DNA from 2 places in the Williamsia sp. Leaf354 genome. Region 2 is predicted to be linked to the other one. Evidence: predicted binding sites of a transcription regulator. Region 2 holds the regulator's gene; the other holds the start of a gene.
What was found. Region 2 encodes HspR, which represses chaperone genes until heat shock. Its sites were predicted from a motif close to ANNTGAGTNNNNNNNACTCANNT; they were not measured.
Positions count from the first base shown of each region.

Region 1: a site for HspR is predicted at 4,992-5,014, ahead of lon (endopeptidase La). Genes of this name have one in related genera too.

Region 1 is NZ_LMPL01000001.1:398,206-413,977, reverse strand. It holds gene ASG12_RS21850 (TetR/AcrR family transcriptional regulator) at 1-70, shown strand, start outside; gene ASG12_RS01905 (S1 family peptidase) at 102-1,007, opposite strand; gene ASG12_RS01900 (hypothetical protein) at 1,451-2,653, shown strand; gene ASG12_RS01895 (hypothetical protein) at 2,724-3,218, shown strand; gene ASG12_RS01890 (hypothetical protein) at 3,272-4,093, shown strand; gene ASG12_RS01885 (CGNR zinc finger domain-containing protein) at 4,090-4,632, opposite strand; gene ASG12_RS01880 (hypothetical protein) at 4,658-4,861, shown strand; gene lon (endopeptidase La) at 5,026-7,344, shown strand; gene ASG12_RS01870 (cation transporter) at 7,397-8,077, opposite strand; gene ASG12_RS01865 (ArsR/SmtB family transcription factor) at 8,077-8,406, opposite strand; gene ASG12_RS01860 (alpha/beta hydrolase) at 8,463-9,578, shown strand; gene ASG12_RS01855 (TfoX/Sxy family protein) at 9,600-9,935, shown strand; gene ASG12_RS01850 (YoaK family protein) at 9,940-10,641, opposite strand; gene leuS (leucine--tRNA ligase) at 10,650-13,475, opposite strand; gene ASG12_RS01840 (SdpI family protein) at 13,540-14,001, shown strand; gene ASG12_RS01835 (bile acid:sodium symporter family protein) at 14,022-15,014, shown strand; gene ASG12_RS01830 (serine hydrolase domain-containing protein) at 15,016-15,772, opposite strand, start outside.
Region 2 is NZ_LMPL01000005.1:815,497-831,268, reverse strand. It holds gene dnaK (molecular chaperone DnaK) at 1-1,215, shown strand, start outside; gene grpE (nucleotide exchange factor GrpE) at 1,212-1,826, shown strand; gene dnaJ (molecular chaperone DnaJ) at 1,978-3,177, shown strand; gene ASG12_RS20480 (heat shock protein transcriptional repressor HspR) at 3,177-3,584, shown strand; gene ASG12_RS20475 (alpha/beta fold hydrolase) at 3,593-4,447, opposite strand; gene ASG12_RS20470 (MerR family transcriptional regulator) at 4,504-4,926, shown strand; gene ASG12_RS20465 (LuxR C-terminal-related transcriptional regulator) at 4,957-7,482, opposite strand; gene ASG12_RS20460 (Hsp70 family protein) at 7,496-9,034, opposite strand; gene ASG12_RS20455 (Hsp70 family protein) at 9,224-11,020, opposite strand; gene ASG12_RS20450 (IniB N-terminal domain-containing protein) at 11,305-15,642, shown strand.

The sequences.
Region 1 (15,772 bases), on a different contig from region 2:
CATGTACGGCACCACTCCGCTCACCGACGATCAGGTGCTCGAGATCGCGCAGTTGATCGTCCCGCGCTGATCCCGCCCCTCGCCGTACCGCCCTGCCGGCGTCACAGGTGCAGGTGCGCCCGAAGTGCGGGCCAACGCAGTGCCGCCACCCGGACATCGGACGCGGCGTTGAACCCCGGCGTGAAGAGGTCGGCCACGGTCTCGGTCCCGAAGCTGAAGATGCCCAGGAGTCGGGCCTGCGCGCCGCTGCCGATCACCATCGGCCCGCCGCTGTCGCCGAATCCCGCCTGTACCGACGGCACGCCGGGCCGCGACTGCGCGCAGATCATCCCCGCGCGCACCGGTTCGACGAACGTCTGCCGCGCGCACGCCGCAGCCGAGATCACCGACAGCGGCCCGCTCAGCAACTGATCCGAACGGGACCCCGCAGGCGTGTAACCGTGGCCGAGGAGCGTGACCGGCGTGCCCGGGGCCGCGGGGGCCACCGACACGGCGAGGGTGCGTGCCCGCGGCACGGGCGCCGCCAGGGTCATCAGCGCGACGTCGTCGTGCGCGGCGGCGATGTCGAGGTTCGCCGGGTCACGCGGATTGGTCACCAGCCCGAAGCCGGGTGCGATGTCGACATGGCCCACGGTCCGTTCGACAGCCGAGCTCTCGCCGACCGGCGCATCGCCGAGGATCACCCCGAACACCGACGGCGCCAGCGCACGCCGCGGCGCGGTCGCCACCGTCTCGGGGTCGACGACGCAATGCGCGGCGGTGAGCACCGTGACCGGATCGATCAGCACGCCGCCGCAGTGCAGACGGTCGAATCGGGAGCCGGTCACCGTCTGCCCGACGACGCGGGATCCCTCGGTGAAGGTGATGGACACGAACCACGGCGCCGAGCCGACCTGCGCGGGAACGCCGTTCGACATCGCCGACGCGACCGTAGGACCTGTCGACATCACCAGCGCCGCGGCCGCCAGAACCATCACCGCCCGCACCATCCGGACCCGTGTCACCATCCGTCGCACCTCTTCCACACCTCAGACACCTGGATCGATCACGCGGCCATTCGCTACGCTAACGATGACCTTACGGTGGTTCGCTGTCGATCGGAACAGGCCGCCCGCACGTCTGCGGGGCGGGCGGACATCCCGGTCGCCGACCGCCGGATGCGATTACCGCGATCCGTATTCGCACTTATGCACAGGGTCGTGTTGAGCGCCAACTGGACACATGGTTGACTTCCTTGCACAAGCTTCCGACGTGGTGATTCCCGAGAGCTGTCCAGGCGCTCTCGGAGGGGTGGTGACACGATCACCCGCCGGGATCTCTGTGCCCTGAACGGGCACGGGGAGGCCACACGCCGCCGTGTATCTTTTTCGCTCGACCCCGCCGTCGCCGGCTCGCCGGCGCCTGACCGATCACGAGGAGAGTGACCGTGTCGCTTCACCATCCGCAGAGGGTGACCCGGACGACCGCAGGGGTGATGCTCGCCGCAGCCATCGCCGCGGGCACCGCCGGCCAGGCGTTCGCCGCACCCCCCGGAACAGCTCCCCCGTCGACGGACATGGCACCCGGTATCGCGCCCGCCGCACCGACACCGCCGCCGCCGGCACCGACGCCTCCGGCCGCGCAGGGACGGAGCATCATCCCGGCCCCGACCTACGACGCGCCGGTCATCTACGAGGACTCGCCAGGCTACACGCCGCCGGTCTACTCGGGCACCTACAACCCGCTCCCGCCGGTGCTCACCGCGCCCAAGCCGACGAAGCCGGTCAACCCCGTGCTCCCCCGGCCCGGCGTCATCAAGCTCGGTAACTTCCGCACCCCGCAGCCGGCGTTCCTCTCCGACGCCGACGCCCGCAACCTCAACGGCCAGGCCGCGACCATCGAGGCGCGCACCGCGACCTACTACGAGTCCATCGGCTTCCCGAAGGACCAGGCGGCACGTACGGCTGCCTCGACCACCCTCGGCGTCCTCGTCGGTGGTGCGACGGGCGCTGCCATCGGCGCGGTTCCGGGTGCAATCATCGGCTTGCCGGTCGGTGCCGGTGTCGGCGCCGTGTCCGGCCTGATCACCGCGGCTGTCGTGGCTGCGCCAACTTTCGGGACAACATTTCCCCTGATCGCCGGCCCGTTCACCGGAACCGGTGCGCTCATCGGTCTCGGTGTGGGCCCTGTCGTCGGGGGCCTCGGCGGTGCTGCTGTGGGCGCTCTCATCGGTGGCGGTATCGGCGGCGCCATCGGTTATGCGGTCGGTGCCGGTGATCCGGGTGCCGATCCGAACGCACCACTGGGCGGGGCCACGCAAGAGGATCCGCGGAAGTCGAAGCCGGCTCCGCCGAACCCCGATGCGAACCAGTACGAGCTGCACCTCGACCGTTCGAGACTGCCCGGTGGCGACAAGGTCGACTACGTGGTCGCCAAGAACGGCGATGTCTCCGGCAACGTGAAGATCGGAGCGGTGAACGTGCCGATCAAGATCAACCACGACGCCGCCGATGCGCCGTTCAAGGCAGCTGGTGTGTTCGCCCAGACCGCCCGTGACTCGGTGACGGCCGCGGTGATCAACTTCGGCAAGGAGGCGCAGCGCGCGTTCCCGGGCCTGGAGATCGCCTACCCGCAGTACGTCGGCGCGCCGACCGGGGGCCGACACCGACAGTGACATCCACGTGATGACGTGCGATCACGCCACCAGGCCACCCTCTCGCCATCGGGCGAGACCGGGTGGCCTGGTGGTGTGTGCCGTCACCGCGCTGATGCTGGGTCTCACCGCGTGCGGCGGCGGATCGCCTGCCGCGCCGGTGGTGACCATGCCGTCGGGAACCACCTCGGCAGCAGCGATTCCCTCCATCGACCCGTTGCGGTGCGACCCGTCGACCGCGGCTCCCGGCGAGACCGTGACCAACGGCCAGGGTGGGCGCGAGTCGGCGTTGTCTGTGGTCGCCGATTACCACTGGGCGATCATCACCGGCCGCGACACCGCGCGCGCAACGGACGACATCGCAACGGGTGCGCCCATGGCGTCGCCCTCGCTGATCTCGCAGGCACTCGAGGGATATCCCCCCGGCACCACTTATTGTCTGAGGATGCGACAAACGCGGCCGGACACCGTGTTGTTCACGCTCACCTACCAGCCCCCGGCTGGTGGCACGAGCGAGTATCGGCTCCGCGCAACAGTGACGGGCGCTCCCGGCGACGTGCGGATCACCGGCGCGGAGGAGCAGTGACCGACGGCCCCGACCACAGACCGGACGACCAACCTCGGCACCCCGACCCGTCGGTGACGCCTCCGAACGATCCCGACACCGATCCGTTCGCTCGGCAGTCGGCACCCGGGCCGACCGACGCGCCCCCGCCGCGCATCACGCCTCCCGAACCCCCGTGGTTCACCGCCGCCGATCACGGACCGCCGCAAGGAACACCGGAGGCCCCGTCCTGGGTCTCGATGAACACCGATCCGTCGTCGAACTGGTCGGCGACGCTCGAGGAGATCGCCGTGCGGGGCTCGCGAAGCAGGCGAGCTCGGGGTGGCAATCGTCGTCGTATCGCGCTCGTCGCGGGTGCGGTGGTCGTCGTTGCCGGAATCGTCGCGGGTGCTGTCGTTCTCGCGACGTCGACGGGGTCGAGCGGGTCGGATTCGACGGTTTCCGGCTCGGGTTCGGGTACGACCGTGGCGGCTCAGGACAACGCGGCTCCCGCGGACGGGCCACAGATCCCGTTCTGCACCACCGGGACCGATGGTGCGGTGACCACGATCGACGAGCGCGCCGATCCGACCTCACCGACCGGCGCCGTCGCGACCTTCCTCGCCTCGGCCATCACCGACAAGTCGCCGGTGGCGGCTCGCGCGGCGATCGCCGACACCGCGCCCGTCCCGACCGTCATCGAGTTGCAGCGGTGGATATCGGCGCTGCCGCAGGGAACCGACGCCTGGTGTGCGCGTGTCACTCTCACCGATTCTGCCGCGCGAGTCCTCGTCGACGTCCGCGTCCGCACACCGAACGCGGTCGCCGACGTCGCGCGCGGAGACGCCTTCTACGTCTCGTCGGACGGATCCGACCGCTGGAAGATCGACGCGATCATCTCCGGCGACGGTTCCTAGCGCCGCACCGATGTGCGTGCCCGATGTCGGCGCACCGCAGCACGATTCGCGCACCGCACCGAGCAGTAGCGCTGGGTTCCGTTGCGGCTGACGTCGACGATGACCATCTCGCAGTCGCCGCCACCGGGCAGGCCGGCGGCGCACCGGCCGATGCGGTGCATGCCGCGGGTGGTGAGGTGCAGCGCCGTCCCGACCGAGATGACCGCGGTGAGGACGTGGGCGAGCGACTGATTCCGGTCGCGATAGTGCAGGTGCCAACCCTCGTCGTCGTGGTTGGTCAACCGCGGATAGGCGGCGGCGACGCTCATCGTCTCGTTGAGCAGACGCGCCCGCTCGTCCTCCGTCGGAGCATCGACCATCCGCAGCCACTCGTCGATCACCTCCCGGGTGCGTGCGTGGTCGTCGGGACGGGTCTCGAATCGACCCGTCATCCCGAACTCGCGCGCTCGGGCCTCGATCCCGGCGCAGTCCTCGGGCCAGTCGTTGGCCAACGAGGCCGCCAGGAGCACCGCGTACTCGCCGTAAGGGTTGAGATGCACAAGACCATGACATCACAGTGGACGCATGCACACCTCTTCGACCGAGAACTCGACCCTCAGCCCCACCCGGCAGACCCACGAACACGCCTGGCTCACCGAGTCTGCGCACCGCACCAGCGACGGGACCGTCCTCTACGTCCGCTGCGGTGATTGCGGCACCCGTCGCGTCGACATCGCAGCGCACACCGACATGCCCCCGACCGCGATCAGCATCGCGCTCGGTGACTGAGATCGTCCGAATGCGGCATCGCCTCCGGCGTATCGCCGGAGGCGAGCCCGTGGACGGACGATCTCCGCGCCGTCCGTTCCGCTCACAACGAACACCGGACTTGAGCGGGAACAGATCAACCCCTCCGACCAGTTGAGCCGGTCAGACTTAACCTTGGAGGAAGAATGAGCGACACCCGCTTACCGGTTCTGTTCCTGACCGACCCCATCCTGCTGCCCGGCATGGTGGTCCCCATCGAGCTCGATGACGCGGCACGAGCGGCTGTCGATGCCGCGCAGGCCACCGATTCGCAGAAACTCCTGGTCGCGCCCCGTCTCGAGGACCGCTACCCCTCCTACGGCGTGATCGCATCGATCGTGCAGGTCGGACGCCTCGGCGGTGGACAACACGCCGCCGTGGTGAAGGGCGAGAAGCGGGCGCACATCGGCTCGGGCACCACCGGACCCGGCGCCGCGCTGTGGGTCGAGGTCGACGAGGCCGCCGAACCGACCGTCACCGACGAGACCCGCGAACTCGCAGCCGAGTACAAGAAGCTCGTCCTGGCGATGCTGCAGCGCCGCGAGGCGTGGCAGGTCATCGACTCGGTGAACAAGCTGACCGACCCCTCGGCCCTGGCCGACACGGCCGGTTACGCCTCGTACCTCACCGACGTGCAGAAGCGACAACTGCTCGAGACGCCCGACGTCGTCGAGCGGTTGCGCACCCTGATCACGTGGACCACCGATCACCTCGCCGAGGTGGAGGTGAACGACAAGATCGCCGGCGATGTCCGCGACGGCATGGAGAAGACGCAGAAGGAGTTCCTGCTGCGTCAGCAACTCGCCGCCATCCGCAAGGAGCTCGGCGAAGGCGAACCGGACGGTTCCGACGACTACCGCGCACGCATCGAGGCGGCGACGCTGCCCGACAACGTGCGCGAGGCAGCCCTGCGCGAGGTCGGCAAACTCGAGCGCTCGAGCGAGCAGTCGCCCGAAAGTGGTTACCTGCGAACCTGGTTGGACACCGTCCTCGAACTGCCGTGGGACACCACCACGACCGATTCGACCGACATCGCCTCGGCGCGCGAGATCCTCGACGCCGACCACCACGGTCTCGAGGACGTGAAGGACCGCATTGTCGAGTACCTCGCGGTGCGTGCCCGTCGCGCCGAGCGCGGCCTGCAGGTCGTCGGCGGACGCGGTTCCGGTGCGGTCATGCTGCTCGCCGGTCCTCCCGGCGTCGGCAAGACCTCGCTCGGCGAATCCGTCGCCCGGGCCCTGGGTCGCAAGTTCGTCCGCGTCGCCCTCGGCGGCGTCCGTGACGAGGCCGAGATCCGTGGTCACCGTCGGACCTACGTCGGTGCCCTGCCCGGACGCATCGTGCGTGCGATCGGCGAGGCCGGGTCGATGAACCCGGTCGTGCTGCTCGACGAGATCGACAAGGTGGGCTCCGACCAGCGCGGCGACCCGGCCGCGGCCCTTCTCGAGGTGCTCGATCCGGCGCAGAACCACACGTTCCGCGATCACTACCTCGATCTGGATCTCGACCTGTCCGACGTCGTGTTCCTCGCGACGGCCAATGTGGTGGAACAGATCCCGTCGGCATTGATCGACCGCATGGAGCTCGTCACCCTCGACGGCTACACCGAGGACGACAAGGTCGCCATCGCGCGGGACTACCTGCTCCCCCGCCAGCGCGACCGCGCCGCACTCACCGCCGACGACGTCACCGTGACCGACGAGGCGTTGCGCAAGATCGCGGCCGACTACACCCGCGAACCGGGTGTGCGTCAGTTCGAGCGGTTCCTGGCCAAGGCGATGCGCAAGGCGACCACGAAACTGGTCGGCGACGACACCGCCCTGGTGATCGACGAGCCCGATCTCGTCGACTACCTCGGCCGGCCCCGGTTCACCCCGGAGTCGGAGGAGCGGACCGCTGTGCCCGGTGTGGCAACGGGTCTCGCGGTCACCGGGATGGGTGGTGACGTCCTGTTCATCGAGGCGTCGTCCACCGTGGGTGACGCGGGTCTGACCCTGACCGGTCAGCTCGGCGACGTGATGAAGGAGTCGGCACAGATCGCGCTGTCCTACGTGCGCTCCCACGCAACCGAACTCGGCGTGGACCCGGCGGCGTTGGATCGCAAGATCCACATCCACGTCCCGGCGGGCGCCACCCCCAAGGACGGACCGTCGGCAGGCGTGACGATGGTGACGGCGCTCGTGTCGATGGCGACCGGCCGTCGCGTCCGCGCCGAGGTCGGGATGACCGGTGAGGTCACGCTGAACGGTCGGGTGCTCCCGATCGGTGGGCTGAAGCAGAAGCTGCTCGCAGCCCAGCGGGCCGGTCTCACAACGGTGTTCGTCCCCATCCGGAACGAACCCGATCTCGACGACGTGCCTGCCGAGGTCCTCGACGCGGTCGACGTCCGACCGATGACCGATGTCGCCGACATCATCCTCGCCGCGCTGGAGGACACCGCCGAGGCGACGACCGTCGCAGCCTGACCGCTCAGCACCCCGTCACACCCGTGACGGGGTGCTGTCGCGCGTGGGAGATTCAATCGCAGAAGTCGCAGGCGCGATCCGATGTCACCGGGCGACCGGGTATCACCGGGGCGCAACACGCATCGCCTCTCCACGCATTCAGGCCCTCGCGCACCGCGATGCCGGCGATCACGAGTGCCGCGATCGGATCGGCCCACGACCATCCCAGCGTCGAGTTGAGCACCAGACCCACCAGCACGACCGCCGACAGGTAGGTGCACAGCAGCGTCTGCTTCGAATCGGCCACCGCCGACGCCGAACCCAGTTCGCGGCCGGCCCGCCGCTGGGCGTACGACAGCACCGGCATGATCGCCAGACTGAGAGCGGTCAGCACGATCCCGACCACCGAGTGCTGCGCATCGGCCGCACCGAGGAGCCCGCGGGCGGCATCAACGGTGACATAGGCGGCGAGGGCGAAGAACGACACCGCGATGATGCGCAGCGCGACCTTCTCCCGCGCCTCGGGATCCCGGCCGGCGAACTGCCATGCCACCGCAGCCGCCGAGGACACCTCGATCACAGAGTCCAGGCCGAATCCGATGAGCGCGGTCGACGACACCCGCGTGCCCTCGACGAGCGCGACGACGGCCTCGATCACGTTGTAGGTGATGGTGCTCGCGACGAACCACCGGATCCGCCGCGACAACACCGCGCGCCGCAACGACGGTGTCACCGTCTCGGTCCCGGTCGCCATCAGCAGCACCCGTGCGCGTCGGAGTCGGGGCAGCATGCCGGATCGACCGCGAGAACCACGCCGACCAGGTCGTGCAGGGCACGGCCGATCCGGGCGTCGGCCAGCTCGTAGCGCGTACGCCGACCCTCCGGCGTCGCGACCACGAGTCCACAGCCGCGCAGGCACGCGAGGTGGTTCGAGAGGATCTGGCGCGACACCCCGATCTCGACCGCAAGGTCCGACGGATAGCCCGGCGCGTCCGCGAGCCGCATCAGGATCTGGGTGCGGGTGGAGTCGGACAGCGCATATCCGAACCGGGCGAGGGCGTCGTGACGCAGCGCGGTGGTCATGGCCGCTGACGATACAGGGTTGGCTGTATCGTCGCGATCCCTTCTACGATGAGCCCATGGTGATGGCGGATCGTCCCGAAGTGCAGACGGCATCGGCCCCGGTGACCGCATTGGCGATGGTCGGGTTGGCCGAGAGCATGCTCAACGGCCTCGCCCGGGTGCCGTTCCGGCGGTTCTGGGAGGGACCGGGCGGGCTGCTCGACAACATCGGTCAATCGGTGACGCGGCAGACCATCCGGTCGTTCATGGGCTACTCGATGGCGCTGCCGATCGAGGAGTTCCGGTCGATGGAGAAGATCCTCGACGACATCTGCCGCGTGGTGATGCCGCCGTTCATCAGCCTCACCGACGGTGTCGAGCTCACCGACGACACGGTCGGCGGTATCGAGGGCATCTGGTGCCGCGCCAAGGCCAGCTCCGACGACTACGTCGACGACAGCGAGGACAAGGAGACGATCACCGCCACGGTCCTCTACCTCCACGGCGGCGGGTACATCGGCACGTCGCCGATCATGTACTCGGCCTTCGCCGCTTCGCTGGTCAACATCACCGGCTACGAGGTGTTCATCGCCGACTACCGCATGGCACCGGAGTTCCCGTTCCCCGCGGGCGTGCACGACGCCGCCGACGCCTATCGCGGCCTGCTCGAGCGCGGGATCGACGCCGAACACATCGTGATTGCCGGCGACTCCGGAGGTGGCGGCCTCGCCACCTCGTTGGTGTCGTATCTGCACGACCACGGACTGGCGAAACCCGCTGCGGTGATGCTGTTCTCGCCTGAGGTCGATCTGGACCTCAATCACCCGTCGATCACCGCCAACGCCCAGCTCGACATCCTGCCGTGGAACGTGCCGGTCAGTCCGTACCTGCAGGGCGTCCAACCCAACGACGAACGCGTGTCGGCGATCTACGCCAAGCCCGACCCCACCTGGTTCCCACCGACCTTCGTCTGTTGGGGGGCCGACGAGATGTTCCGCGACGGCATCCGGAAATTCGCCGAGAGCCTCTCGGCCGCGGGTGTCACCGTGTACGCGATGGAGGAGAAGGGAATGTTCCACGTGTTCCCGATCCTCATGCCGTGGGCCGAGTCGTCGCGTCGGGTGTTCCGCGCTCTGCGCGAGTTGTCGCACCGTCACATCGAATCCGACCCCGCGGCCGTCGCCACGCACTGAGACGCCCCTGGAGCGCAGACCATGGCCTACGACGAGGACCTCGCCGATCGCATCCGCGACGCGATGGAGACCGAGCCGCACCTCACCGAGAAGCGGATGTTCGGCGGTCTCGCGTTCCTCGTCGACGGTCACATGGCCGTGGTCATCCTCAGCAAGCAGCAGGGCCTCATGGTGCGGGTCGATCCCGCCTACGCCGACGCTCTGATGGCCCGCGACCACGTCGGACCGATGATCATGTCGGGCAAGCCGGCTCGCGGATGGCTGCGCATCGACCCGCCCGGGCTCGTCGACGACGATGCGCTCGGCGACTGGACCGATCGCGCCGCGGCCTTCGTCCTGACGTTGCCGCGGAAATGAGTCCTCATCCCTCCGGTTCGGGGGCGTCGGCGTCGATCTGGCGGGCGTCGTGCACCACGAAGAGTGCGACGACGATCATCGCGACCGCGCAGACAGCCACCGCCGGCGTGCCCAGCCACCGGGAGACGATCGCGCCGACCACCGCTCCCCCGGCGAACGCCGCCACCACCGCGCTGTAGAGAGCGCACCGGCGGCGACTCTCGGCGTCGCGCTGCGTCAGCAGAGCGTGTACCGACTCGACGAACCGCATCAGGTTGCCCGTGGTCGCGATGGTGATGATGGGCATCCCGCCGATGGTGCGGAACAGCTCCATCTGCATGGCCGCCACGAACGCGATCGGCACCGTCACCACGACATTCGGCCATTCGGCGGGCACGGCGGCCACCACTCCGAGCACGAGTGCCTGCGCGGAGGTCACCGACACCAGGAGTGCGGCGCTCGTGGCGTCGCGCCACCAGGTGCGCAGGACCGTGGCGACGAGGACACCGACCACGAAGGCGAGGATCGACCACAGGTGCGCGACGGCACGATGCCACTCCCCCGCTGCCCCGGACGTCGCGAGCAGGATCACGTTGCCGGTCTGGGTGTTCGCGAACACGCCGCCGCGGGTGAGGTAGGTGTACGCGTCGAGGAAACCGCCCACGCCGATGAGGATCAACACGAACCTCGGCGTCGATGCCGTGGCGACCCGCGCCGATCCGCTCACCCCATGTCCTACGGGACGATGTTGATCATCTTGCCCGGCACGAAGATCACCTTCCGGGGCTCACCGTCGAGCAGGGGCGCGATCTTCTCGTCGGCGAGGGCGAGCGCCGTCACCGACGCCTCGTCGGCGTCGACCGCGATCGTGATGCGGCTGCGCACCTTGCCCTTCACCTGGATCGGGATCTCCACGGTGTTCTCGACCAGCAGGCTCTCGTCGGCGATGGGGAAGGGACCGCGGGCCAGCGGATCCGGGTGGCCGAGCCTCGACCACAGTTCCTCGGCGATGTGCGGTGCCACCGGCGCCAGCATCAGCAACAGCGGCTCCACCACGTCGCGTGGGGCGCCGTCGGCGTACACCTTCGTGAGATGGTTGGTGAGCTCGATGAGCTTGGCCACCGCGGTGTTGTCCCGCAACGCCGCGTAGTCGTCACGTGCTCCGGCGATGGTGCGGTGCAACAGCTTCTGTGTGTCCTCGCCCGGCGTGGCGTCGGTGACACGGACCGCGCCGGTCTCCTCGTCGATCACCAGGCGCCACACACGCTGCAGGAAACGCTGCGCACCGACGACATCCTTCGTCGCCCACGGACGCGACTGGTCGAGCGGACCCATCGAGAGCTCGTAGACGCGCAGGGTGTCGGCGCCGTAGTCGCGGCAGATGTCATCGGGCGCAACGGAGTTCTTGAGCGACTTCCCCATCTTCCCGTACTCGCGGTTCACGGGTGCGTCACCGAGGAAGAAGCCACCGTCGCGTTCGACGACCTCGTCGGCGGGCACGTAGATGCCACGGGCATCGGTGTAGGCGAAGGCCTGGATCATGCCCTGGTTGTAGAGCTTGCGGTAGGGCTCCTTCGAGCTGACGTGACCGAGGTCGAACAGCACCTTGTGCCAGAACCGCGAGTACAGCAGATGCAGGACAGCGTGTTCCACGCCGCCGATGTAGAGGTCGAGACCGCCGGGGTCGTTCGGGCCGTGGAGATCCGGGCGCGGGCCCATCCAGTACTGCTCGTTCTCGGGCGCGCAGAGGGTCTCGTCGTTGGTGGGGTCGATGTAGCGCAGCTGGTACCACGAGCTGCCGGCCCACTGCGGCATCACGTTGGTGTCGCGGGTGTAGTGCTGCAGCCCGTCGCCGAGATCGAGTTCGACGTTCACCCAGTCGGTGGCCTTGGCCAGCGGGGGCGAGGGCACGCTGTCGGCGTCGTCGGGGTCGAACGACACCGGCGCGAAATCGTCGACCTCGGGCAGCTCCACCGGCAAGTCCGACTCCGGGATGGCGTGGGCGGTCCCGTCGGCGCCGTAGACGATGGGAAACGGCTCACCCCAGTATCTCTGGCGTGCGAACAGCCAGTCGCGCAGTTTGTACTGCACGGTCCCCGTTCCCGCGCCGCGGGCCTCGAGCCAGTCGATGATCGCCGTCTTCGCCTCGTCGACGCGCAGGCCGTCGAGGAAGTCGGAGTTCACGATCGGTCCGTCACCGGTGTACGCCGACTCGGCGACACCCTGGTCTGACCCGATCACCTCGACGATGGGGAGTCCGAACGCGGTCGCGAACTCGAAGTCGCGTCCGTCGTGAGCGGGCACCGCCATGATGGCGCCGGTGCCGTAGCCGAGGAGCACATAGTCGGCGATGAACACCGGAACCTGTTGCCCGTTTACCGGATTGGTGGCATAGGCACCGGTGAAGACACCGGTCTTCTCCTTGCTCTCCTGCCGCTCGAGATCGGACTTCGCGGCGATGGTCGCACGGTACTGCGCGACGGCGGTCGCGGGATCGGTTGCGTCGCCCGTCCATCGGCTGTCGACATCAGCGGGCCACGCGTCAGCGACGATCGCGTCGACCAGCGCGTGCTCGGGCGCCAGCACCATGTAGGTGGCGCCGAACAGGGTGTCGGGGCGGGTGGTGAACACCTCGATGGGGCTCTCCACACCAGGCACACCGAAGGCGACCTGCGCTCCACGGGACCGGCCGATCCAGTTCTGCTGCATCGCCTTGACCTTGTCGGGCCAGTCGAGAAGTTCGAGATCGTCGATGAGCCGGTCGGAATAGGCGGTGATGCGCATCATCCACTGCCGCAGACGCTTCCGGAACACCGGGAAGTTGCCGCGGTCGCTCCGACCGTCGGCGGTGACCTCCTCGTTGGCGAGGACGGTTCCCAGACCGGGACACCAGTTCACGACCGAATCGGACTGGTAGACCAGGCGATAGGCGTCGAGGACCTCGGCACGCCCACGGGCGTCGAGGTCGGCCCACACCTCACCGTTCTCCGGGGCGCGCTCGCCTGTCTCGAACTCGGCGACCAGTTCGGGGATGCGGCGCGCACGGTCGGCGTCGGTGTCGTACCAGGCGTCGTGGATCTGCAGGAAGATCCACTGCGTCCAGCGGTAGAAATCGACGTCGGTGGTGGCGACCCGGCGACGCTCGTCGTGACCGAGACCCAATCGACGAATCTGGGCGAGGTAGCGCTCGACGTTCGCCTCGGTCGTCGTACGTGGGTGGGTACCCGTCTGCACCGCATATTGCTCGGCGGGCAGGCCGAAGGCATCGAAGCCCATCGTGTGCAGGACGTTGGCGCCGTCCATGCGGTGGAAGCGTGCGTAGACATCGCTGGCGATGAACCCGAGCGGGTGACCGACGTGCAGGCCGGCGCCGGACGGGTACGGGAACATGTCCTGGACGAAGAGCTTGTTCGACCGGTCCGGAGCGCCGAAGGCGGACAGATCGCCGGCCAGCGGGCCCACCGGGTTGGGGGCCTCGTAGGTGCGGCGGTCGTTCCAGATCCCCTGCCAGCACTCCTCGATCTCGCCGGCCAGCTGGGCGGTGTAGCGGTACTCAGTCACCTGACCAGCGTAAAGCGTCACCTCGATGCGGTCGGGGGCGGTAGGTGCTCGTAGAATCGACACCGTGAACGCTGCTGCCCTGACCATCGCCGTGGTCGATGCCGTCCTGGCGGTCGTCTTCGTCACGTCCGGCGTGCTCGGCGTGACGCGGCGCCTGCCGCGCAACCGGTTTGTGGGGATCCGCACGCCGGTCACCCTGCGCACCGACGAGACGTTCGCCGCGGCACATGCCGTCGCCGGACCGGGACTCATCGGTGGGGGCGTCATCCTCGCTCTCGGCGCCGTGCTCGGACTGGGTGCCGGCAGCGTCACCGGTCTGGTGTTCGCGGTGGTCGCGCTGGTCGCGGCGCTGGTCATCCTCGGCGCGGCGAGTTCCTACGGACTGCGCGCGGCGGCCCGGGTGCCCGACTGGGACGAGGAGGCGTCCTCGTGCGGCACCTCGGGCGGTTGCGGCAGCTGCGTGCTGCAGGGCTCCTGCGCCCCGGCCGAGGCCTCGTCCGCCGACGCCTCGGCGCACACCTCCTGACACGCGCCGGGTAATCCATCGTGCTCGCACGTCTGCACATCGACGGCTTCATCCTGGCGATCCTCGCCGCGGTCGCGATCGCCTCGATCCTCCCCGCGGGCGGTGGCTTCGCCGACGTGATGTCGTGGGTGGTGGTGGCCGCCATCGCGCTGCTGTTCTTTCTCTACGGCGCACGCATGCATCCGCGCGAGGCGCTGGCCGGCCTGACCCACTGGCGCCTGCACCTGACGATCCTGGCGTTCACCTTCGTGTTGTTCCCGCTGATCGGTCTCGCGCTGCGACCGATCGCGCCGCACGTGCTGGGTGACGATCTCTACACAGGTGTGCTGTTCCTGTGCCTCGTGCCGTCGACGGTGCAGTCGTCGATCGCGTTCACCTCCATCGCCCGGGGCAACGTGGCCGGCGCGATCGTGAGCGCGTCGGCGTCGAATCTTCTCGGCGTCGTCCTCACGCCCCTGCTCGTGGTGGCGCTCATCTCGACCACCGGCGGCGTCAGCATCTCGCCCGGCTCGTTCCTCACCATCGTCCTCGAGATCCTCGTGCCGTTCATCGTCGGTCAGCTCGCACGCCCGGTGATCGGATCGTGGCTCACCGCGCATGCCAAGCCGACGAAGCTCGTCGACCGCGGGTCGATCGTGCTGGTGGTCTACGTCGCGTTCAGCGAGGGCATGCAGCAGCACATCTGGTCAACGGTGCAGTGGTGGCAGGTGCTGGTGCTGATCGCGGGATCGGTCGCGTTGGTCGGTGTCCTGCTGTGGCTCACCTCGCGGGTGGCGCGTCTGTTGCGCTTCGACCGCGCCGACGAGATCGCGATCCAGTTCTGCGGCACCAAGAAGAGTCTCGCCACCGGACTACCCATGGCCGCCGTGCTGTTCTCCGACTCGCAGGTGGGCCTGATCGTGCTGCCGCTGTTGGTGTTCCATCAGGTACAGCTCATGATGTGCGCCTGGTGGGCGGGGCGACTCAGTCGCGACCCGGAGCGCGACGACGAGCCCGCCTCCACTGCCCTCTAGCTCATCGGAGGCGTGTTTGCCCGACCAGGATCGCAGCGAGGACAGCCCACGACACCGCGGTGGCGACGACGCCGATCGCCGAGTCAGGCGCCCAGATCCACAGCTGTCGCGCTGTAGCTCCGAGGAGCCGGGGGCCCATCACCACGGCCGCGACGACAACGAGCGATGCGACGGCGCAGGCGATGCGGACCCCGCGGTGTCGAGGGCGACGCCACGCCAGAACCATTGCGATGAAGCCGATTCCCGCCGTCACGACGAGGACCCACGGCAGCATCCCCAACATGGTGTCACCGCGACCCGGCTCTCGCTGCCGGCCGTCGACGATGGCAAGGAGATCACCGGCCACGGCAGCGAGAGCGGGGGCGCGCGTCTCGCTGTACGCGTTCGCCAGGATGACGACGCCCTTTGCGTCGGATCGCAGCATCACGTGCGCGAAGTAGCCGGGCGTCGCCCCCGTGTGGTGCACCACCCTGCGTCCGTCGGAATCATCGACACGCCAACCGAACCCGTACCGGTCATCACCCGATCGAACCCGCGGCTGATGAAGGTCCGCCAGCATCGTCGCATCGAGAACGGCGGGCGCTCGCCCCATCTGCGCCTGCGCGTAGAGGGCCATGTCGTCGATCGTCGACGCGATGTAGCCGTACGGAGCTCCCGATTCGTCGAACCCGGGGTCGTACCGAACCGGTTGTCCCCACCAGAATCGATGTCCTGCCGGCAGATCGCGGACATCGGCCGACGCGGCCGATGTGTGCATC
Region 2 (15,772 bases):
GTCGACAAGTTCAAGGCGCAGAACGGCATCGACCTCACCAAGGACAAGATGGCGCTGCAGCGTCTGCGTGAGGCGGCCGAGAAGGCGAAGATCGAACTGTCGTCCGGTCAGTCCACCTCGATCAACCTGCCCTACATCACCGTCGACTCCGACAAGAACCCGCTGTTCCTCGACGAGCAGTTGAGCCGCAGCGAGTTCCAGAAGATCACCTCGGATCTGCTCGAGCGCACCCGTGCGCCCTTCCAGGCCGTGATCAAGGACGCCGGCGTCTCGGTCGGCGACATCGACCACGTCGTGCTCGTCGGTGGTTCCACCCGTATGCCCGCGGTCAGCGAGCTGGTCAAGGAGCTCACCGGTGGACAGGAGCCCAACAAGGGCGTCAACCCCGACGAGGTCGTCGCCGTGGGTGCCGCACTGCAGGCCGGTGTGCTGCGCGGTGAGGTGAAAGACGTTCTGCTGCTCGACGTCACGCCCCTGAGCCTCGGTATCGAGACCAAGGGTGGCGTCATGCACAAGCTGATCGAGCGCAACACCACCATCCCGACCAAGCGGTCGGAGACCTACACCACGGCCGAGGACAGCCAGCCGTCGGTGCAGATCCAGGTGTACCAGGGTGAGCGTGAGATCGCGTCGCACAACAAGCTGCTCGGATCGTTCGAGCTGGCCGGCATCGCGCCTGCGCCGCAGGGTGTCCCGCAGATCGAGGTGACCTTCGACATCGACGCCAACGGCATCGTGCACGTCACCGCGAAGGACAAGGGCACCGGCAAGGAGAACACCATCCGGATCCAGGACGGCTCGGGCCTCTCGAAGGACGAGATCGACCGCATGATCAAGGATGCCGAGGCGCACGCCGACGAGGACCGCAAGCGCAAGGAAGAGGCCGAGACCCGCAACCAGGCGGAGTCGTTGGTGAACCAGACCGAGAAGTTCTTGAAGGAGAACGAGGACAAGGTTCCCGCCGACGCCAAGGAGAAGGTCGAAGCCGCGATCGCCGGCGCCAACGAGGCGCTCAAGGGCACCGATCTCGCCGCGATCAAGACCGCGGTCGAGACCCTGTCCACCGAGTCGCAGGCCCTGGGACAGGCGATCTACGCCAACGCCGCGGCCGAGGGTGGCGCCGAGGGCGCTCCGGGTGCATCGGCCGGTGCCGACGACGTCGTCGACGCCGAGGTCGTGGACGAGCCCACCGACACCGACGGTGAGAAGAAGTGACGGCTGATCAGCCGGGGACACCGCAGGAGGAGCCGGGCGATCCGGTCGACCTCGGGGAGGTGAACCCGGAGGACGTGTCCGCAGCGGCCGAGGCCGCGGCGAACGCCGATCCGGCCGAGGCCGGTGAGGCCGACGGTGCCGAGCAGACACCGGAGGAGGCCTCGGCGGAGCCGAATTCTGTGTCACCGTCGGCGAAGGAGGCCGAGCTGTTGGCCGACCTGCAGCGACTGCAGGCCGAGTACGCCAACTACCGGCGCCGCGCCGAGCGGGAACGCCAGGGTGCGGTCGAACAGGGCAAGGCGACGTTGATCAACGCGCTGTTGCCCACGCTCGACGACCTCGACCGGGCCCGTGCCCACGGCGATCTCGAGAGCGGGCCGCTGCGCGGTGTCGCCGACAAGATCGTCGACACGCTGACGGCGCAGGGGCTCAGTGCCTTCGGCGCCGAGGGTGATGCGTTCGATCCGGCGCTGCACGAGGCCGTGCAGCACGACGGTGACGGCGCGAGCCCGGTGATCGGGGCGGTCTACCGACAGGGATATCGCCTCGGCGACCGCCTGCTGCGGACCGCGATGGTCACCGTGACCGACGGCACCCCGGCCGACGCCTGAGCAGTTGACACCGACCTCGCGCCGCCGCGACGACCCCCACCGGGTCCGTCTCGGCGGTGCGAGGTCCGGTTTCGGGGCATGATCACGACGAACACAGAACTTTTCGCCCCAACAGGGGCAACGATTCTCACGAAAGAGGAGGTGACGCCCTATGGCTCCACAGAGGGAATGGTTGGAACACGACTTCTACAAGGATCTGGGCGTCGCTTCGGACGCTTCGGCCGACGCCATCAAGAAGGCGTACCGCAAGCTGGCCCGGGAGTTGCACCCCGACGCCAACCCGGGCGATGCCGCGGCGGAGGAGCGATTCAAGCGGGTGTCGGAGGCGCACAGCGTGCTGTCCGATCCCGCGAAACGCAAGGAGTACGACGAGACGCGCAGCGCCTTCGCCGGCGGACGATTCCGCGGCAACGGCGCGGGCGGAGGCTTCGGCGGCGGCTTCAACGGAGGCGGCGGTCGGGCGACACCCGGCGCCGGTGGCGGATTCGACGTCGGTGACCTGTTCGGCAACGCCGGCACGACCGCGGGCGGCGACGGCGCGTTCGGTGACCTGTTCGGCGGGTTGTTCAACCGGGCGCCCCGGACCGCGACACGACCGCGTCGGGGCAACGATCTCGAGACGCAGACGACGTTGTCGTTCCGCGACGCCGCGCTCGGCACGACGGTGTCGTTGTCGTTGACATCGCCGTCGCCGTGCACGACATGCCACGGGAGCGGCGCGAAACCCGGCACCAGTCCGAAGGTCTGCTCGACCTGCAACGGTGCCGGCGTGGTGAGCCGCAACCAGGGTGCGTTCGGGTTCAGCGAGCCCTGCACCGACTGCCAGGGCACCGGTTCGCGCATCGACGAGCCGTGCTCGGACTGTTCGGGCAACGGCGTCACCGTACGGACGCGCACCATCAACGTGCGCATCCCGGTCGGCGTCGAGGACGGGCAACGGATCCGTCTCGCCGGACAGGGTGAGGCCGGTCTGCGTGGCGCGCCGTCGGGTGACCTCTACGTGACCGTCACGGTGAGCCCCGACACGGTGTTCACCCGTGTCGGCAACGACCTGAAGGTCGAGTTGCCGGTCAGCTTCGGCGAACTGGTGCTCGGCGCGACGGTGTCGGTGCCGACGCTGGAGGGGACCGTCGGGGTGAAGATCCCGCCGAACACCGCCGACGGCAGGACGCTGCGGGTGCGCGGCCGCGGTGTCACGAAGCGGGCCGGCGGTGCCGGTGACCTGCTGGTGACGGTGAAGGTCGCGGTGCCGAAGAAGCTCGACGACGCCGCCGTCGAGAAGCTCCGCGAGTACGCCGATGCCGAGCGCGCCAGTGGTTTCCGGCCGAGGGACGGATGGGGTGATCAGTGATGAGCCGATCGGCCGGCGGAGGCGACGACGAGGTCTTCATGATCTCCGTCGCCGCCGAACTCGCGGGCATGCACGCCCAGACCCTGCGCACCTACGACCGTCTGGGCCTGGTGCGTCCGCAGCGCGCCGCCGGCGGCGGCCGGCGCTACTCGGCGCGTGACGTCGAGCTGCTGCGCGAGGTGCAGCGTCTCTCGCAGGACGAGGGCGTGAATCTCGAGGGCATCAAACGCATCATCGATCTCACCAACCATGTCGACGCCCTCGCGCAGCGTGTCCGCGAACTCGAGAGCGAACTCGCCTCGGCCCGCAACGATCTGCGTCATCGCGGGCACGGCGGAGAACTCGTCCCCGTACCGCGCACCAGCGCCCTCGTGGTCTGGCAACCCCGCAGCAAACGCACTCGCTGACCCCTCGCTCAGGTGGCGTCGAGCCACTCGTCGATCGCGGACGTGACGCGCGCGGGTGACTCGACGGGCGCGAGATGTCCTGTGTCGTCGAGGATGACCGGCGATCCCCTGCCCGGCAGGAGCTCGCTCAGACGATGCGCCTGCTCCACCGGGATCCATGGATCGTCAGCGCCCCACCCGACTGCGGTGGCACATCGGACGGTGTGGAGCCGTTCTGCGACGGGTCGTGTGTCCTCCGGATGCAGCGAGGCGATCTGACGGTAGAAGGATCTCTGTCCCGACGGTCCCGACCAGGTTCGCGTCAGCACGCTGCTCCACTCGTCGGACAGGTGGCTGTGTGCGGCACCCGCGATGTACTCGCCCACCAACGCCAGGTGCAGCGGTGCGGGCAGCTGGGCGAACACGTCGCCGTGTGCCCGTACGAGCTCGAAAAATGCTGAGCCCCAGGGGTGCAGCGTCACCACGTCCCAGAGGAACAGGCCCGCGTACTCGGCTCCGTGGAGCAGGTGTGCACCGAGAGCGACCGCGCCGCCGATGTCGTGGGCGATCACATGCGGGCGGGCGAGCCCCCACGTCGTGAGCAGGGCCGCGAAACGGGACATCTGCGCCGGGAGATCGATCCGGACGTCGGTGTCCCGTTGCGAGTGGCCGTATCCGGGCATGTCCCACAGGAACACTCGTCGACGCCCGCTCACCGCCCGGCCGACCTCGGCCCAGACCTGCGCGGACCACGGCGTGCCGTGACAGAAGACGACGTCCCCGACGGGGGCGCGTCCACGGTTCTCGAGCACGTAGGTGGCGATGGATGTCCCGTCGACGGTGACGTGGACGGGGTCGGGCAGGTGCGGGATCTGCGTGGTCATGGTCGGAGAACGTAGAACTTCAGGTCGACCTGAGGTCAAGCTGCGAGACTGTAGGGGTGAGGATCGGGGAGCTCGCCGAGCATGTCGGAATCGCCGAGCACGTCCTGAGGCATTGGGACGCCCAGGGTGTCGTGGTGGCCGACAGGTCCGCGTCGGGCCACCGGCGGTACACCGACGAGCACCTCCGACGCGTCGAGGTGGTGCGCGCCTGTCAGCGCATCGGTATGAGCCTGTCGCAGATCCGGCAGGTGCTCCATCGTGGGTCTGCCGACCGCACAAGGGTGCTGTACGAGCAACTCCACCACCTCAGAGAACAGCAACGACGCCTGTCCCGCGCCGAACAGTTCCTCACCCACGTGATCGGGTGCCGACACGACCTGATCAGCGAATGTGACGAGTGCTCGGGATTCGCGCAGGACCCCGTCGGCTCCCCGCGGGTGTCGGGTCTGCGACGACCGGCATCACGCGGCGTCGAGTAACGCTCGGAGTTGACGCTCGAGGGGCGCGTCTCAGGGCTGTGAGGCGGTGGCGCCGTACCCGGCGGCGCGCAGAGTCGAGAGCATCTCCGATCGCGAGGTCGAGCCGAGCCGACGGCGGATGCGTGCGACATGGTGTTCGACGGTCTTCGCGGAGATGAACAACGCCGCCCCGATCTCGCGATAGGTGAGGCCCAGCACGAGCTTCTCGGCGATCTCGGCCTCTCGTTCGGACAGGGTGGCGAGGCCGATCGCACCGGGTGCCGGGACGGCGGGCGCCTCGGGACCCGCGGACGCGCCTGCCGACGGTGCTCCCCCGATGGTGCGCGCGGTCTGCAGCAGGGAGGTGGCCGAGCGGGTGTCGGACACGCGCAGTGCGCCCTCCGCAGCGAGCCGAGCACCGTCGAACCCGTGACCGATGCGATGCAGATCGTGTGCGGCGAGGTCGATCTCGTCGCCCGACAGCGGGGGATCGGCGTCGTCGCCCTGCAGCACGCGCAGCCACACCCGACCCGCCCGCGCCAGAGCCGCGGCATAGGGGTGCGCATCGGCAGCCGTCCCGAGTGCTCTGGCGTGCGGCACCAACGCATCCGGGGTCCCCGCGAGGATGGCCGCCTGTACGCCGTACCAGTGCCACGCCGCGGCCCAGATCGGTGGATCGCCCAGCGCGGCGAGTAGTCCGTCGACCTCGGCGGCCAGGTGTGCGAAGCGATCGGTGTCGCCGCAGCGCACCGCGGCCAACCGCAGCTCGCCCAGTGGCAGGAGGGCGAACAGGTCGGCCTCTGCCTCCGCGACCGCCGGCTGCGCGTCGCGCCACGCGCCGGCCAGTGCACCCGAATCGCCTCGGCGACGGGCGATACCGGCGCGCAGCGCGTGCGCGAGGAGGCGCTCACGGTGGCATCCCACGGTCACCGACGACGCCAGCGCGGCCGCGCGGGACAGGTCGCCGGCGGTCATGGCGGTCCAGGCGTCGAGGAGGAGCAGTCGTGCGTCACCGCGGGCGTCGCCGGCCCCGTCGGCCCTGACCTCGCGCCGGGCGAGGACCGATGTCGCGCCGGCCAGATCCCCGGTGTGCAGCATCAACAGGACGGCGACGCCGGCGGCGGACTCGAGTTCGATGCGATCGCTGTCGGCGGCGGTCGACACCGATCGCAGCACCGCGCCGACCGCTGTCGCGGGCGAATCCGTGACCGAGGCCAGGAGACCGGCGGCCAAATGTGCGGCCGCGGTGTTGTCGGTGGTGGGCGGCGCCTGTTCGGCAACGGTGAGGAAGTCCTCGGCCGAGGGTCGGTCACCCGCGGCGATGAGTGCCACGGCCCCGGCGGCGGCGTCCGTTCCGGCCCTGTCGGATCCCAACCAGCGGAAGAGTTGCGCTGCGCGAGAGTAGGTTCCGCGGCGGGCCGCGACCGATGCCGCGATGCGGACGCCCGTCGCCACCGTGGCCCGGTCATCGGCGCCGAGCGCCTCGTCGGCGATGCGGTCGGCCGCGTCGAGATCGTCGGATCCCAGCGCTGCAGCGGCCAGCGGCCGATCGCAGATCGACCTGTCGGCGCCGGCCGCACGCGCTGCCGACCAGATCGTGACCGCCCGGTGACCGCGTGCGGCGCGCGCGTGGTCGACGAGAGTCTCGGCCAGGGCGGGGTCGACCATCCCGTCGGCAGCCGCGGCCAGCGCCCGCTCGAGGGGAAGTGCGTTGTGCGCCAGCAGTACCCGTACGAGTGCGGTGTGGGTGGACGCGATCTGGTGCGCGCCGACCACGGCGGTCAGCGCCGGGGTGGCATCGGCGAGAAAGGTGTCGGAGTCGCCGAGGAAGCCCGATCCGCGAGAGGCGTCGATCGCCGATGTCGCGGCCGTGGTGCCGAGATCGCATGTCTGGGCGACGGTGTCGGGATCGAGGGTGGAACCGGCGGCGGCGACGGTCAGGACACCCAGTGTGGCCCGGTCGAGACGCCGCAGTGTGCGGTGGTGATACGCCGAGATGGCTTCCGCCGCGACGTCGATCATCGTTCGGGGCTCGGAGTCGGTCGCGTCGTGCGCGGTGACCGCGGAGATCGCGGCGTCGATCGCGGCTCGGTTCCCGCCGCTCATCCGCGCGATCGCCGTGGCCACCGCAGGTGACAGTCGCCGCCCGGATCGTTCGACGACCCCGGTCGCGGTGACAGCGGACAGGGTGACGACCCGACCGTGAGAACCGATCGCGGTGAACAGATCTCGCAGGAGTGGTCGGTGATCGCGGGGCTCGGCCGCGACGGCGACGGTCACCTCGCCGGTCGCGGCGATCGAGGCCAGCCGTGCGAGCGTCGTGTCGTCGAGATCGTGGGCGTCGTCGATCACCAGCGCGGTCCCGGCGTCCGCTGCCGCGGACACGGAGGTGATCACTGCTCTGCCGGCACTGCGGTGGCGGTCGGCGATCGCGGACAACAGGAGGGTCTTGCCGCCCCCGGCCACCGCACTGATCCCGATGTGCGCGGGCTGCTCGTCGGCGGCGAGTGCCGACAGCAGAGCCCCGGCTTCGGGCATGCCCACAAGGGCGACGCCGTGCACGGCGTGATCGATCATCGGCGAGGACAGGTCAGGGCAGACCGGGGATCCCGGGCAGGTTGGGCAGCTTCGGGATCGTGATCTTCGGGACGTCGAGTGGGTCCGGGCCGGTCCCGCGTCCCGTGGGCACCACGGTCTGCGGGTTGCTGGGCAGCGGGTTCGGCGCCACGGTGGATGGCGCGGCCGGTGCGGCAGGCGCGGCGGTCTGGGCCGGAGCGGCGTTGCCGCCACGCGCCTGGGCCTGCGCCCGCGCCTGGGCCTGGGCTTGAGCCTGCGCTTGGGCTTGTGCCTGGGCCTGAGCTTGAGCCTGCGCGCCGCCATCGGTGCGTCCGGCCGATGGCGTGGTGGTGATCCGTGATTCGACGATGGTCGGGACGCCGACCGTTGCCGCCGCCGAGGTCGACGAGCTGGAACCGGCCAGCGGGTTGATCGCGGTGGCGACGGCATCGTCGGCCGGATCCGAACCCGAGTTCAACGAGGCGGCGACCGCGAGTCCGCCCGCGGAGAGCAGGGCGACGGTGACGAACGCGCCGATGAGTGCCAACCGCTTCCGGCGGCCGGAGTTCTCGATCGCATCGACGGCGCTGGGCGCCGGTGTCGCGGCGGGCACGGTGTGGATTCGGCTCGCCATCGCGGCGCCACCGGCCGCCGCGGCCGCCTTGGCGGGCACCGCCGCTGCCCCCGACCCCGACGCGAGGATCGCCGCACCGTAGGCGGAGGTGGTGGCCGGGTCGGAATCGACGACGACCGGAACACGGAGCACGCCCGAGAGCATCTCGGCGACAACGGGCATCGCCGACCCGCCGCCGGTGAGGAGCAGCGCCCCCACATCGCGGAAGCGGTGTCCGGACGCGGTCACCGCCTCGCGCAGCATCGTCATCGACGCGAACATCTGGTTCTGTACGAGCGATTCGAGCTCGGAACGGCTCAGGGTCGCCCGCGGCGCGGCGCCGGGCAGATCGACGGCGACGGACGCGTCGGTGTCGGTCGACAGCGATTCCTTCGCTGCTCGCGCGTCGGTGCGGAGGCGTGCCATCGCGGCAGCCGCGGTGGGGTCCGACGGGTCGACGGCGCTCGCGCCGGATGCCGCGAGCACGTGGTCGACGACGAGCTGATCGATCGCGTCGCCGCTGATCTCGTGCGATCGCGTGGGCGTACCGATGATCTGTGGGTCCGCGCCCGTCTCGACGACGGCGATGTCGAGGGCGGTGGCGCCGAGGTCGTAGACGACGACCAGGGAACCGTCGGACACGTGATCGAGTTCGCCGCCCGCAGCGGTGGCGGCGGCGAGGCTGGCCAGGGCCTCGGGGACGACGCGGACGTCGGAGAGGCCGTGCGCCGCGACGGCGTCGCGCAGTTCGTCGTTCTCCGCGCCCTGCCATTCGTTGGGTCCGGCGACGACGACGTCGTTCGCGTCTGCGCCCGACTCGTCGGCCAGGTCGACGATCGCGGCCGCGTAGGCCGCGTCCGCAGGTGTCGGGCGGACGAGGGCCTCGTAGGAGCCCGTCGGCGTCGCCGACACCGCGACCGAGGTGGTCGCACCGATCTTCACACCGAGGCCAGCAGCCATGGGGGTCGCTCCGTCCGATTGGGGAGCACGTATCGACGACGACCCCCCGGCCGGTCGTGACTCCACGGTCATCTTCCTAGTCGCCATCGAACACCCTTCCGTTACCGCTCGCCACCGATTGCGGCGAGTTCGCCGCGGCGGAGAAGGTCTCGATCCGCGGTCATCGCAGGCCCTGGCCGTGTGGCGTGCTCAGCGGCCGAGCAGGCCGCCGAGGCCGGGCACGGTCGGCAGCGAGGGAACGGTGGGGATGGGGTTGAAGGTCTGCTCCGGCACGGTGTCGCCACCCGAACCGGTGTCACCGGAACCCGAACCGCCCCCCGTCGATCCACCGGTCGATCCGCCACCCGTCGAACCACCACCGGTCGATCCACCACCGGTCGATCCGCCGCCGGTCGTGCCCCCGCCCGAGCCGCCGTTCGAGGTGCCGCCGGATGTGGAGCCGCCCGTCGACGAGCCCCCCGACCGCGTTCCGCCCGAGCCGGAGCCCGTCGAACCCGAACCGGTGCCTCCGGAGGTGGAGCCGCGTGAGGTCCCGTTCGCCGAGCCGTTCGACCCCGCGTCGTCCGCTGCGGACGTCGCCGCCCCGGAGGCGGGCGCACTCGATCGCGCAGCCGCGGCCGACGGGGACGACGACGGCGTGGACACCGAGGGTGTCGTGGCCGTGGTGGGCGTCGCGGCCGGGCTCTCCGACGAACTCAGGGCGGTACCGACCGACAACCCGCCCGCGGTGATGAGCGCGATCGCCACCGCGACACCACCGATGATCGCGAGTCGACGGGTTCGACCCGAGGTCGACGTCGCGGCGACCGGCGTCCGCGGGGCGGGGGAGACCGTCCGGGAGACGACCGTCTCGGCCGAGGCGTTCGACGCGGCACCCGCGACCTCGGCCGCGGCCGCGGCGGCGTTGGCGGGCATGGCGTCGAGGACCCCGGGTGCGGCGTCGATCTCGGCGGCCAGGATGGCGGCCCCGAACGCCGAGGTGGTGGCGGGGTCGGCATCGACGACCACCGGGATCCGCAGGACACCGGAGAGCATCTCGGTCACCAGCGGCATCGCCGCGCCGCCGCCGGTGAGCAGCAGAGCACCGACGTCGCGCAGGCTGTGGCCCGAGGCGGTGACCGCGTCACGCAGCAACGACACCGCCGCGAACATCTGGTCGTGCAGCAGCGACTCGATCTCCGAGCGCACCAGCCGGGTCTCGGTGTGCAGCCCGGGCAGATCGACGGTGAGGGTGGTGTCGGTGTCGACCGACAACGTCTCCTTCGCCGCTGTGCAGCGCCGTCGCAGTGCGGTCAGCGCCTCGATCGTCGCGGGTTCGAACGGATCGATCGAGTCGACCGCGTCGACCGACTGCAGCACGTGGGCCAGCAGCAGCTGATCGAACGCGTCGCCGCTGATCTCCTCCGACCGTGTCGGTCGGCCCAGGATCTGCGACTCGTCGCCGGTGCGGACGACGGTGATGTCGAGTGCCGACCCGCCGAGGTCGAACACGACGACGACGTCGGACGGCAGGTCACGGCCGGTGGCCTGCGCCGCCGCGACGCTCGCGATGGCCTCGGGCACGAAGGTGACGTCGGAGAGGCCGTGGGCGTCGGCTGCGGCGCGCACCACGTCGACGGTGTAGGGCTGCCACCCGTTCGGGCAGGTCACGACGATGCTGGTGGCGTCCGAGCGCGACTCGGCGGCCAGACACGCCAGCGCCGTCGCGTAGAGGTCCTCGCCGCTGAAACGACGGCCGTCGTCGGCGACGAGTTCCACCGGATCGCCCACGCGCTCGGTGAAGCCGGACAGTCGGGCCGATCCCTCGGCGCCGGCGCCCTGCCGTGCCGACGCCAGCACCGGTTCACGACCGGGCGCGACATCGAGTGCGGTGGGCCGGACCAGCGCGTCGTAGGTACCCGACGGGGTGGACGAGACGGCGACCGACATCGTGGCGCCGATCTTCATACCCAGGCCCGACGGCCGACGGGTGTCTGCTGTGGACATGTGGTGGCCTCCGGCAGTGGAATTGTGGTGGCCTCCGGCCATGAGGTCGACTCCCGTTCGTCGCTGGGGTGGGGTCGTGACCCCACCGATTCTTCTCCCGCATGTCGCCATCGGGGCCCATCGCGTTACCCCCTCCGGCGCCCCTCGGGGAGGTCGCGGGGGCATCCCCTAATGCCCCCGACGAGACAGGGGGCTTCACCCCGTTGGGCCCGGGGGTCGCCGTCCCTAGCGTGGTCAGCAGTCAGGTGGCGTCGACCGCCGCCTCGAATGATCCAGGAGCCCCGATGCCCACGAACGCCGTTCTCGACTTCATCCTCAACCTGCTGCGCGACGACAAGGCCGCCGCGGCGTACCTCAGTGACCCGCAGTGCGCCCTCGACACCGCCGGCCTGGGCGATCTCTGCCCGGCCGACATCGTCGCCGCGGCGCCGGCGGTCGCCGAGTCGGGACTGTTCCCGGGGGGATCGCGGCTGGCGTCCATCGTCGGTGCGGGAACCCCCGCCGCGGGTGGGCTCGGTGGACTGGGCGGCGGCCTCGGGGGGATCTCCGTCGGCGGCCTGGGCGGGGCGGCCCTCGGTGGACTCGGTGGGGTCGCGGTCGGACTGGGTGGCGTCAACCTCGGCGGTATCAACCTGGGCAGCGTCGACTTCGGCAGCATCAACGTCGGCGGTCTGGGCGGACTGAACCTGGGCGGCATCGACTTCGGGTCGCTCGCGCTGGGCAACATCGATCTCGGCGGGATCGCGCTCGGTGGCATCGACCTGAGCAACCTCATCTCGGCGAACAACCTCATCGACCTGGGCCTCGGGAGCCTCTCGCTGGGCAGCCTGGCCCTGGGTGACCTGGCCATCGGCACGCAGCTGTCGGCCGCGTTGGCCGCCGCTCTCGCCGGCGCACTCACCGTCGGCGGCGACATCGCGGCCGCACTCGGAGTCGCACTCGGTGCCCTCGTCGACGCGGCCCTGGCCGTCGGTGGCGGTCTGGGCGCCGTGTTCGACGCGAACGGCCTCCTGAACATCGGCGCCACCATCGCCGGTGTGTTCACCGGTGGACTCGGCCTGGCCGCCGGTCTCGGTGTGCAGCTGGCCGGCACGATCAACGCGGCGCTCGGCGCGGCCGGTGTCGTGGTCGCCGGCGGCACGGCGACCGTCGGTGCCGCGCTCGGCGGCGCCCTGGCCGTCGGCGGATCGCTGGCCGCCAACGTCGGCGCAGCCCTCGGGGCGGCGCTCGGCGGTGCCGTCGGTGTCGGTGGCGCGCTCGCCGCCGATCTCGCCGGTGCGCTGTCGGCCGGACTCGGTGTCGCGGGCTCCCTGGCCGCGGTCCTCGGTGGCGGGCTCGGCCTCGGTGCGAACCTGCTCGGCGGTGTCGTGGCACAGCTCGGCGGCGCTCTCGGGTCGGCCCTCGGTGTCACCGCCGGCCTCGGCGGCGCACTGACCGGACTGCTCGACGCCTCGGTCGTCGCGGGACTCGTCGGCGGACTCACCGCCTCGCTGCAGGGCGCTCTCTCCGCGGCGCTCGGTGCCGGCGGTGCGCTCGGTGCCGACCTCGGTCTCGCCCTCGGAGCGGCGCTCGGCGCGGTCACCGACGTGACCGGACTGCTCGACCTCGGCGCCGTCCTCGGAGCCGGTGGCGCCCTGGCCGCCGCGTTCACCGGCGCGCTCGAACTCGGTGGCGGCATCACCGCAGCCCTGGCGGCATCCCTCGACGCCGCGCTGGCCGCAGCCGGCGGCATCGACCTCGGCGCGATCCTCGCCGGAGGCGGAAACCTCGGTGTGGCGCTCGGCACGGCCCTGTCGGGTGTTCTCGGTGCCGGCGGTGCGGTCGCGGCGAACCTCGGTCTCGCGCTGGGCTCGGTGCTCGGCGGAGCCCTCGGTGGCGCGGCCGGCCTCTCCGGTGCCCTCGGCGCCCAGCTGTCGGGCCTGCTCGCCGGCGGTGTCGGTCTTGGTGCGGCCCTCTCGACCGTCCTCGGCGGTGCCCTCGACCTGTCGTCGGCCCTCAATCTGTCCTCGGCGCTGAACCTCTCCGGTGCCCTCGACCTCGGTGGCTCGCTCGCCGCGGCCCTCGGCGCCGGCGGTCTGCTCACCGGTGATCTCGCGGCATTGCTCGACACCGGTCTCGCGGCGCAGCTCTCCGGCGCGCTCGGAGCCACCCTCGGCGCCGGTGGTGCGGTCGCCGCCGATCTCGGCGCCGCGCTCGGTGGCGCACTGGGTGGCCTCGTCACCGTCGGCGGTCTGCTCGACGGCGGCGTCGCACTGTCCGCCGGCGCCGCACTCGCCGGCCAGCTCGGCGCGGCACTGGGGCTCGACGGACTCCTCGTCGGCCAACTCGGCGGCGCCCTCGACGCCCTGCTCGACGCGGGCGTCGACGTGGCCGCGGTGCTCGCGGGAACCACCGACCTCGCAGCGGCGCTCGGCGGCGCCGTCGGTCTCGGTGGCGCAGCAGCGGCCGATCTCGGTGCGACCCTCGGCGCGGTGCTCGGCACCGGGCTCACCGGCGTCCTCGGCGCCCAGCTGTCCGGCCTGCTCGCCGGTGGTGTCGGACTCGACGCCGCCCTGTCGACCGTCCTCGGTGGTGCACTGGGTCTCGGGGGCGGCGTGGACCTCGGTGGCGCCCTCGCCGCAGCCCTCGGCGCCGGTGGCGTCCTGTCGACCGACCTCGCGGCCGTCCTCGGTGGCGACATCTCCGCCCAGCTCTCCGGCGCCCTCGGTGCCGCGCTGTCGGCCGGTGGAACACTCGGCGCCGGCCTGGGGGCATCACTCGGATCGGTGCTGACAGCAGCGGCCGGCCTCGGCGGTCTCGCGACCATCGACCCCGCGCTCGCACTCGGCGTGGGTGGGACGCTCGCCGCGGGCCTCGGCGCCGCACTCGGTGTGGACGGCCTCGTGATCGGCCAGTTCGGCGGGGCGCTCGACGCGATCCTCGGCGGCGGCGTCGACCTCGCCGGCGTTCTCGCCGGCACCACCGACCTGTCGGCGATCCTCGGCACCGCGCTCGGCGCCGGTGGCGCCCTCGGTGCCGACCTCGGCGCATCGTTCGGAGCCGTCCTGGGCACCGCGCTCTCCGGCTCGCTCGGCGCGCAGGTCTCGGGTCTCCTCTCCGGCGGTCTCGACCTCGGGACCGCCCTGTCGACCGTGCTCGGCGGCGCCGTCGGACTCGACGCGACCGGCGCCCTGGGCCTCGGCGCGGCCGCGGAGCTGGGGACCGATCTCGTCGCCGCGCTCGGTGTCGGCGGCCTCGCGACCACCGACCTCACCGCACTCGTCTCGGGTGGCCTCGCCGCCGACCTGTCCGGATCGCTCGCCACCGCCCTCGGTGCGGGTGGCTCCGCGGCCGCCGGACTGGGCACCGCCCTCGGTGGCGCGGTCACCGCGGCCGTGGCCGCGGGTGCGATCGACCCGTCGCTGGGTCTCGACGTCGGTTCGGTCCTCGCCGGCGGGCTCACCGCCGGACTCGGTGTCGACCCGGCGCTCGTCTCGCAGCTCGGTGCGGCGTTCACCACCGCGCTCGGTGGCTCCGTCGATCTCGCCGGTGTGCTCGGCGGCACCGCCGACCTCGGCGGCGCGCTCGGTGCGGCACTCGGACTCGGCGGTGGCGGCGCTGCCGCCCTCGGGGCATCCCTCGGCGCGGTCGTCGGCTCGGCGTTCGACGGATCCCTCGGGGGTTCGCTCGGCGGCTCGCTCGCCGGTGGCCTCGGCACCGACCTCCTCGCCGGCCTCGGTGGCGGACTCGACGCCGGCAGTGTGCTCGGCTCGGCGTTCGGCGGCGCCCTGTCGCTGGACGGGAACGCCGCGGGTGGCCTCGGCACCGCGTTCACCACGGCCCTCGCCGCGGGCGGCGACCTCGGCGGCGATCTCGGTGGCCGGCTCGCGGGACTCGCCGACCCCGGTGCCGGCCTCGCCGGCGCCGCGTCGCTCGGCACCGGCCTCGCCGGATCGCTGAACACCGGACTCGCCGGATCCTTGACCAGCGGACTCGGACTCGCAGGATCGGACCCCACGCCGAACCTGGGCGCAGGAATCGACGGCGCCATCGGCGGAGCGGCGACCACCGCGCTCGACGCCGGTGGCGCCGCCGGGGCCACCTCCGGTCTGCACGGTCTCGCCGGGGCGGGTACATCGCTCGCCGGCGGGCTGGGGCTCGGATCGGGTGTCCAGAGCGCACTCGGCGGCGACGCCACCGCGAATCTGCAGGGCGCACTCGATTCGGTGCACTCGCTCTCCGCGGGCTCGACCACCGGGACCGCGGGGCTCACCGGCGACGCGTCCGGCGCGGCCGCGGGCACCGGTGGTGTCGACGGCGCGCTGCATGGTCTCACCGGCACCACGGCCGGCCTCGCAGGCAGCGGCGCGGCGGGCCTCACGGGCGGCGCCACGAGCGGTCTCACCGCGCACCAGGGCTGGTCGGGTCTCGACGCCGACCACACCTTCGGCGCGGCGACCACCTCGTCCACCGCGGCCGACGGCAGCGCGCACGGGTCGGCCCTGCACGACTCGGGTCTGACCGGCGGTCTCACCGACGGTCTGTCGACCGGACTGGGCGGCACCGCCGACACCGCGTCGCACACCGACGCCGCCGCCACACAGAACCACCATCTGGACCTCGGACACGGCTTGCTGCCCTGACCGAGACCACCGCGAGCTCGTCACCGACGGTGGGCGGTTGCCCCGAACTGCCGCCCACGACCGTGTGACAGCGTCGGCCCCGTACGCTTGCGTGCGGGGCCGATGCGGTTCGCGGGCCCGACAGCACCAC